Regions from separate parts of the Psychrobacillus psychrodurans genome, predicted to be linked through region 3. Evidence: predicted binding sites of a transcription regulator. Region 3 holds the regulator's gene; each other region holds the start of a gene.
What was found. The regulator LexA, encoded in region 3, represses DNA repair genes until DNA is damaged. The targets are predictions, from matches to a motif close to CGAACATATGTTCG.
Positions count from the first base shown of each region.

Region 1: ACQCPR_RS09650 (DNA polymerase thumb domain-containing protein) is a predicted target of LexA. The motif match lies at 1,000-1,013, and genes of this name have one in related genera.
Region 2: uvrB (excinuclease ABC subunit UvrB) is a predicted target of LexA. The motif match lies at 1,051-1,064, and genes of this name have one in related genera.

Region 1 covers NZ_CP189791.1:2,033,069-2,035,349, reverse strand. Annotated here, with positions in the region: gene ACQCPR_RS09655 (hypothetical protein) at 327-941, shown strand; gene ACQCPR_RS09650 (DNA polymerase thumb domain-containing protein) at 1,059-2,281, shown strand, end outside.
Region 2 covers NZ_CP189791.1:2,953,441-2,955,721, forward strand. Annotated here, with positions in the region: gene uvrB (excinuclease ABC subunit UvrB) at 1-984, opposite strand, end outside; gene ACQCPR_RS14530 (M14 family zinc carboxypeptidase) at 1,113-2,281, opposite strand, start outside.
Region 3 covers NZ_CP189791.1:1,590,985-1,593,265, forward strand. Annotated here, with positions in the region: gene ACQCPR_RS07455 (M23 family metallopeptidase) at 205-384, shown strand; gene ACQCPR_RS07460 (peptidoglycan-binding protein) at 423-779, shown strand; gene lexA (transcriptional repressor LexA) at 966-1,586, opposite strand; gene yneA (cell division suppressor protein YneA) at 1,760-2,077, shown strand; gene ACQCPR_RS07475 (YneB family resolvase-like protein) at 2,074-2,281, shown strand, end outside.

The DNA.
Region 1 (2,281 bases), 440 kb from region 3:
TGAAGGGATTATTGACCTTAGATAGAATAAGTATGGTAGTACGTATTGGAGGATAGTAGAAAAAGATAATTGAATCAGTATAAAAGCTCTGGATGCATATTTTCTAGAAAAAATAATATAACCGGGAATAGTGCAGATTTAGCAATTCTAATTGCAAATAAAATCGGACTTTCTCATAATAATTCTCATTATCGGAAATCTGGACGAAGCCATTGAGCCGTGAAATCATTTAATCTTTCCATCGAAGTAATTGAGTCGAAAATATGGATGATGCCGTTGAACAAATCAATGAGTTAAACCGGAAGAAATAGGAAAGGAAGACTTATATGAAAAATAGAGAAGTGAATCAATCTGACTATTATGACCAAAAGCTTTTGCCGCTCGATGACCAATTATGTGAACTTTTAAAACAACGTAAAGAGCTTTCAAACAACAATCCAGGTGTTCCACCAATTGAATCGATCTCCAATTGGGCGGAAAAGTATGGAGTTTATGAGGATTTGTTAAACTCGTTATTTGGATTATTGAGAAATGAGGAAATCTTTCGGCCACAGGTTGAACCAAATAATTTCAGAAGACATCTGCCAGTTATGAAAGCGATTGAAAAGGATGAACGTTTATATGCAATTACATTCATTCGGCAGTTTCACAATGCAAGTGTAATATACCTTACTATAGATTGGGATGCCCCGAACATTTCCGATCCTCTGGAGGAAATGCGTCGGAGTCGTTCTGAAGGTGCTTTATATCTATACATCAATGATAATTTTGATTGTCGTACTACTGGAAAAAGAGGATCGGAAGGTCATTTTACACACAAATTTATTGTATCTCCAGCACTTCCAGATGATTTAACCGGATTAAGTTTAATTTTTACTGAGTATACGAGTCATTTAAAAGAGAACCTTACCGGTCTCGAATTTGTCATTAATCTCGAATAATTAAAAGCATTCCTACGATAAGAGCGTTTTTTCATACACTATTATTTACCATTGAATAAGAACTTGTGTTCGTAATATACTATAGAGAACGTACATTCCTAGAAGGGAGTAAATAATATGTATGAGGGACTAAAAAATCGGCAAATTATATGCATTGATATACGAAGTTTTTTTGCAAGTTGTGCAGCAGCAGACGCAGGTCTGGATGTTACGAATACCCCGATTGCGGTCATCGGAAATTTGCAGCAAAAAGGAAGTATTGTGCTTGCTGCATCTCCACCTATGAAAAAACAGTTTGGTGTAAAGACTGGAACTCGTTTGTTTGAAATACCAGATCATCCTTCGATACATCTTATCGAACCTAAAATGGAGTTTTTCGTTCGAGTATCGATGGAAATTACACGCTATTTACACCAATTTGTCCCTCACGAATCAATTCATGTATACAGTGTTGACGAGTGTTTCGTAGATCTTGGAGGAACAGAAAAGCTTTGGGGACCCGTTGAAAACACAATAAAACGTATTCAAGATGAACTGTATGCTCAATTTCAATTACCTTGTGCGGTTGGAATGGGACCTAATATGCTTATGGCTAAGTTAGCCCTAGATCTAGAAGCGAAAAAAACTGGTTTTGCTAAATGGACGTATGATGACGTTCAGGAAAAATTGTGGCCAGTAACTCCCTTAAGTGAAATGTGGGGGATTGGTTCTCGTCTCCAAAAGACTCTAAATAATATGGGGATTTTTAAGGTTGGGCAATTAGCAAATACTCCATTATCTCTACTCGAGGAGAAGTTTGGTGTGATGGGAAACCAACTTTATTTTCATGCGTGGGGAGTAGATATATCTGAGCTTGGAGCACCTCTAGCAGAAGGACAAATTAGTTATGGAAAGGGTCAAATATTATTTCGGGATTATCGTAGTAAAAAAGAAGTTATGGCAGTCGTTTTAGAAATGTGTGAGGATGTTGCTAGGCGTGCACGTGAAGCAGAGATGGTTGGTAGAACGATACATCTATCCGTTGGGTACAGCCAAGACGAATTTGGCGGAGGTTTCAATCGTTCTCGTTCTATCGATGAACCTACAAATGCTACATTGACCATTTATAAAGTATGTGAACAAATCTTTGATGAATTTTACGATCGCCGTCCTGTTCGGAAATTATCCATCTCGATTACCAATTTAGAACCAGAGTATTCGATGCAATTAAGTTTGTTTGAAGAAAATAAATGGAAAGAACGAAAGCTTGGGAAAACTATGGATGCCTTACGTAGTAAATACGGATCTACTGCAATTTTACGTGCAGTATCTTACACAGAAGCAGGAACTGCAAGAACACG
Region 2 (2,281 bases), 1.4 Mb from region 3:
ATAATCAAGTAATGTGTAAGGAACCGCTCCAGCTTCTCTTAATGTTAAATGTCTAGAGTAGTTTTCAATGCCTGAACAAAATCCCATTTCCTCCATCATTTCTAAATCATACCTAGTTCGTTGCTCCAATCGCTGAGCCTCTAAAAGCTTATCCTCGCTCCTCAAATACGCAAGCTGTTCTTCTAGTTCTTTTTCAATATTTGCTATGGCCAGCTTCATCTTTTCTTCACGGGTAACGAAGTGGGACGCAGGGAATATAGCTACGTGGTCACGTTCTCCTAAAATTTCTCCAGTAAGCGCATTAACTTCACGAATACGATCAATCTCATCTCCAAAGAACTCCACACGAAGACACTTTTCATCACGTGAAGCCGGAAAAATTTCTACTACATCTCCACGAACACGGAATTTTCCGCGTACGAAGTTCAAATCGTTTCGTTCATATTGAATATCGACGAGTTTACGTAATAGCTGATTACGATCTATTTCCATTCCGGTTCTTAATGATAAGACCATCTCTTTATATTCCTCAGGATTACCTAAACCGTAAATACAGGATACTGATGCGATAATAATGACATCTTTTCTTTCAAATAAAGAAGAAGTAGCAGAATGTCGGAGCTTATCTATCTCCTCGTTAATACTAGAATCTTTTTCTATAAATGTATCGGTTGATGGAACATATGCTTCTGGTTGAAAATAATCATAGTAACTAACGAAGTACTCGACCGCATTGTTCGGAAAAAACTCTTTAAACTCATTATATAATTGACCCGCTAGTGTTTTGTTATGTGCCATCACTAATGTCGGTTTGTTTATCTGTTGAATTACATTTGAAATAGTATATGTTTTACCTGTGCCTGTCGCACCTAGTAAGGTTTGATATCTTTTCCCTTCATTAACCCCTTCTACTAGTTCTTTAATTGCTTCTATTTGATCTCCCGCTGGCTCATACGGAGCTTGCAAGTCAAAAGTTTGTTCCATACATAAGCCTCCCATTTTTTTGAATAATTTCAGTTTAACATACTCTTTTTTTGATTCCTACTAAAACGAACATATGTTTTTTTAATATAATAAAAAGCCACTGATACCAGTGACTTTCGACTTCATTATTATCTTTTCGATGCTTCTTGTGCTAAATATAATCCTACCTTATGGTTTTGTCTCCAAATCGCATCCCACTTCGATAGAGGTACAGGTTGCTCTCCAATATATGGAGAAATTTCTAGTGTAATACCAGGCATTTTCGTTTCCTGGATAAACCAATCAGCAGATGCTCCAGAGCCTGGCAAATATTGAGGCGGCATTACTTTATAACCGGTAAGTTTCGATAATGTTTTTGCCAGCGCTTGATCGCGCTTAGATTCTGCTGTCTTTTGATAGTTAAACCAGTACATTATTTGTCCCGAAGAGTGATAAGAAATATACGTTTTAAACTTATGTTTCTTGACGAAATCTCGAAACGCCTTTGACTCCGGTTCACTAAAAGCACTCGGTCCTTTATACGCCATATATGCTGGTTGCTTATGTCCACCTTTGATCTTATCCCAACCAGAGGCAAAGTTATCGTTTAAATCTACCCCGCGTATATTCGATTTCCATCTATTAAAATTAGAGTTTCCATTAATTTTTGTAGCAAGTGCGCCATTCTTCATAGATGTTGGTCCTGATTGAACAAGTTTTACACCATCTGGGTTCATCATAGGGATAAACCAAATAGCAGTTTGGTCTAAAGCCTGACGAACATTATATCCACCATAAACAGATTTATTTTCGTAATGAATACTATATGTATCAATCATTTCTGCTACCACATTTGTCGTCATATGCTCACGAGCATGTAAGGAACCATCAAGCAGTACTTCCTTTTTTCCGTTTCCAATTTTCATCGCATACAGAGGAGTACCTTCTACTGATTTACCTATTTGCTCTAGCCTCGTAAATTCAGGATATAACGCTGCAATTACATTAAGTAGATATGTCATTTCTTCATACTTCAGTACTTTTTTCGGTTGCAATAAATCCATGTGGACAAAATCATTCATATTTATTCTTGCCTCTTGTCCTAGAAAATAGATAATTCCTCTACTCTTCTCTACTCCTATTAAATCCACAGATTGATTGGCTGCTAGTGTCCCAATTTCGATAGACTGTGTATTGTAAACAGGTACCTCCACACGATTATATAGTTTCATCGGATATGTCGCTTTTTTTATAGCATCATTAGAAGGACTCAAAGTAGGAATTGTACCCTCCAGAGGAATATAAAAGACATCTTTAC
Region 3 (2,281 bases):
TTATATAGGCTGATATAAAAATAATATAATTAATTTAACCTATGTTCAATTATAAATACTAATACCCAAATTTACGCATTTTTAACCATTTTATTATTTTATTTGATAAATATAATGGCAATTGACTATTTGTTACTATTTATTTTAGCATTTACTAGTAAGGGGATATTGAATCTCTACTTAAATTAGAAGGGGGGGAAAACATTGTTTATCAGACCATGCGAAGGAAGAATTACATCGCATTTTGGGGAAATTCGAAGGAATAATATAGTTAAAGAGCATAAAGGAGTGGATTTCGGAAGTGATGGAAGTCCGGTTATAAAGGCATCAGCAAGTGGAGTAGTGACGAGAGCAAAAATTATAGGTGGCTATGGAACACAATAACAATTGTCCATACTTTAAACGGTAAGAAATATGAAACCTTGTATGCTCATTTAAAATCATTTACCGTAAAGATTGGACAAAATGTAAAACAAGGCCAACAGATTGGTATAAAGGGCACAACAGGAAATAGTACAGGAATACATTTGCATTTTGAAATTCACATACCATCTTACGAGGCGGGGCAGCCAAATGCAGTGAATCCTTTAAATTATATAAGCGAAACAGATATAACCGATGTACAAAAGCTTTTAAATTCAGTAGGTTATAAACTAATGGTTGATGGGATCGAGGGAACTTTAACAATTGCAGCTATTAAAGATTTTCAAAAGAAAAACGGCTTGGCAGTTGACGGAATAGTTGGGCCAAGAACTTTAGTTGCTTTAAAGAAAAAATAAAAAACATTAAGAGGAAAACAGAATATGTTAACAAAAAAAGAAATTCGGACAAAATAAAACCCCTCAACCATAAAGGTAAAGGGGTTTTTCGATGATTTCAACGAAAATGTCCACTTTTCGTTGAAATATGATATCGGCTCTTCGTTATCTTACTGATATTTAAGTATATTGTCAAGTACGTTAAATCTATTGAATATTGCGGTAAACACCAACTACTTTTCCGAGTATACTAACTGAATTTACGATGATAGGTTCCATGGAAGAGTTTTCAGGCTGTAAACGGAAGTAAGACTTCTCTTTAAAGAATCGTTTAACAGTTGCTTCATCTTCCTCTGTCATAGCAACGACAATATCTCCATTATTGGCTGATTGCTGTTGTTTTACAACGACGTAGTCACCATTCAATATACCTGCTTCAATCATACTATCACCCATAATCTCCAACATAAATAAATTATCATCGGCAGTACCAAAAGTTTCTGGAAGCGGGAAGAACTCTTCTATATTTTCAATTGCGGTAATGGGAACACCAGCGGTAACTTTACCTACAAGTGGGACATGCACAACATTTTGTTTTTCAGCAATACTACCTAATCCATCAAGAATCTCAATGGCACGTGGTTTAGTCGGGTCTCTTCTTATTAAGCCTTTACTTTCCAGTCTCGCTAAATGTCCATGTACAGTTGAGCTAGAGGCTAAGCCCACAGCTTCTCCTATTTCTCGAACAGATGGTGGATATCCTTTTTTACGAACTTCTTCTTTTATAAAAGCTAGAATGTCTTCCTGTCTCTTAGATGCTTTTTTCATATGCTCACCTCTTTTAGAGTAATTAATCTCTATCCTTTTCTATCTTATTAATAGTATAACAGGCGAAGAACTTTAATGCAAACATAGGTTCTAATTGTTGTTGACAAAAACAAGTGTTCGCATTATTATTGAAATATACATTACGAACACACATTCTATTGGAGGTATTATTTATGACTTGGATTAAAGAAAACTATTTTCTAACAATATTTGTAGCGTGTAGTATTGCTTTTATAATGTTTATATTAATCTCGAATTCTTTTTCAACTGATGAGAGTCTTCATATTAATATAGAGCAAGGCGATTCTTTATGGGAGTTAGCAAATGAGTATGGCGTGAAGGAAGATAAAAAAGTATGGATTAATAAGGTTATAGCTATGAATAATTTACAAGATGGACATATTAAAGCTGGGGAGATGCTTAAAATCCCAGTGGAGGAAAAAAGTTACCATTTCAATCATGAAACGGAGATAGCGGGCGATCCTAAATGAAATCAGTTATATATTGTCGAGTGAGTACTGAAAAAGAGTCTCAAGAGACATCTTTACAAAGGCAGGAGGAAGAGCTATTAGAATTTGCAACGCTACACAATTATGAAGTAGAGAAAGTATTTATAGATCAACATAGTGGATATGATATTGAACGTGAAGGCTTATTAGATTTACTGGATTATATAAAAGAAAATGAAATTAAAG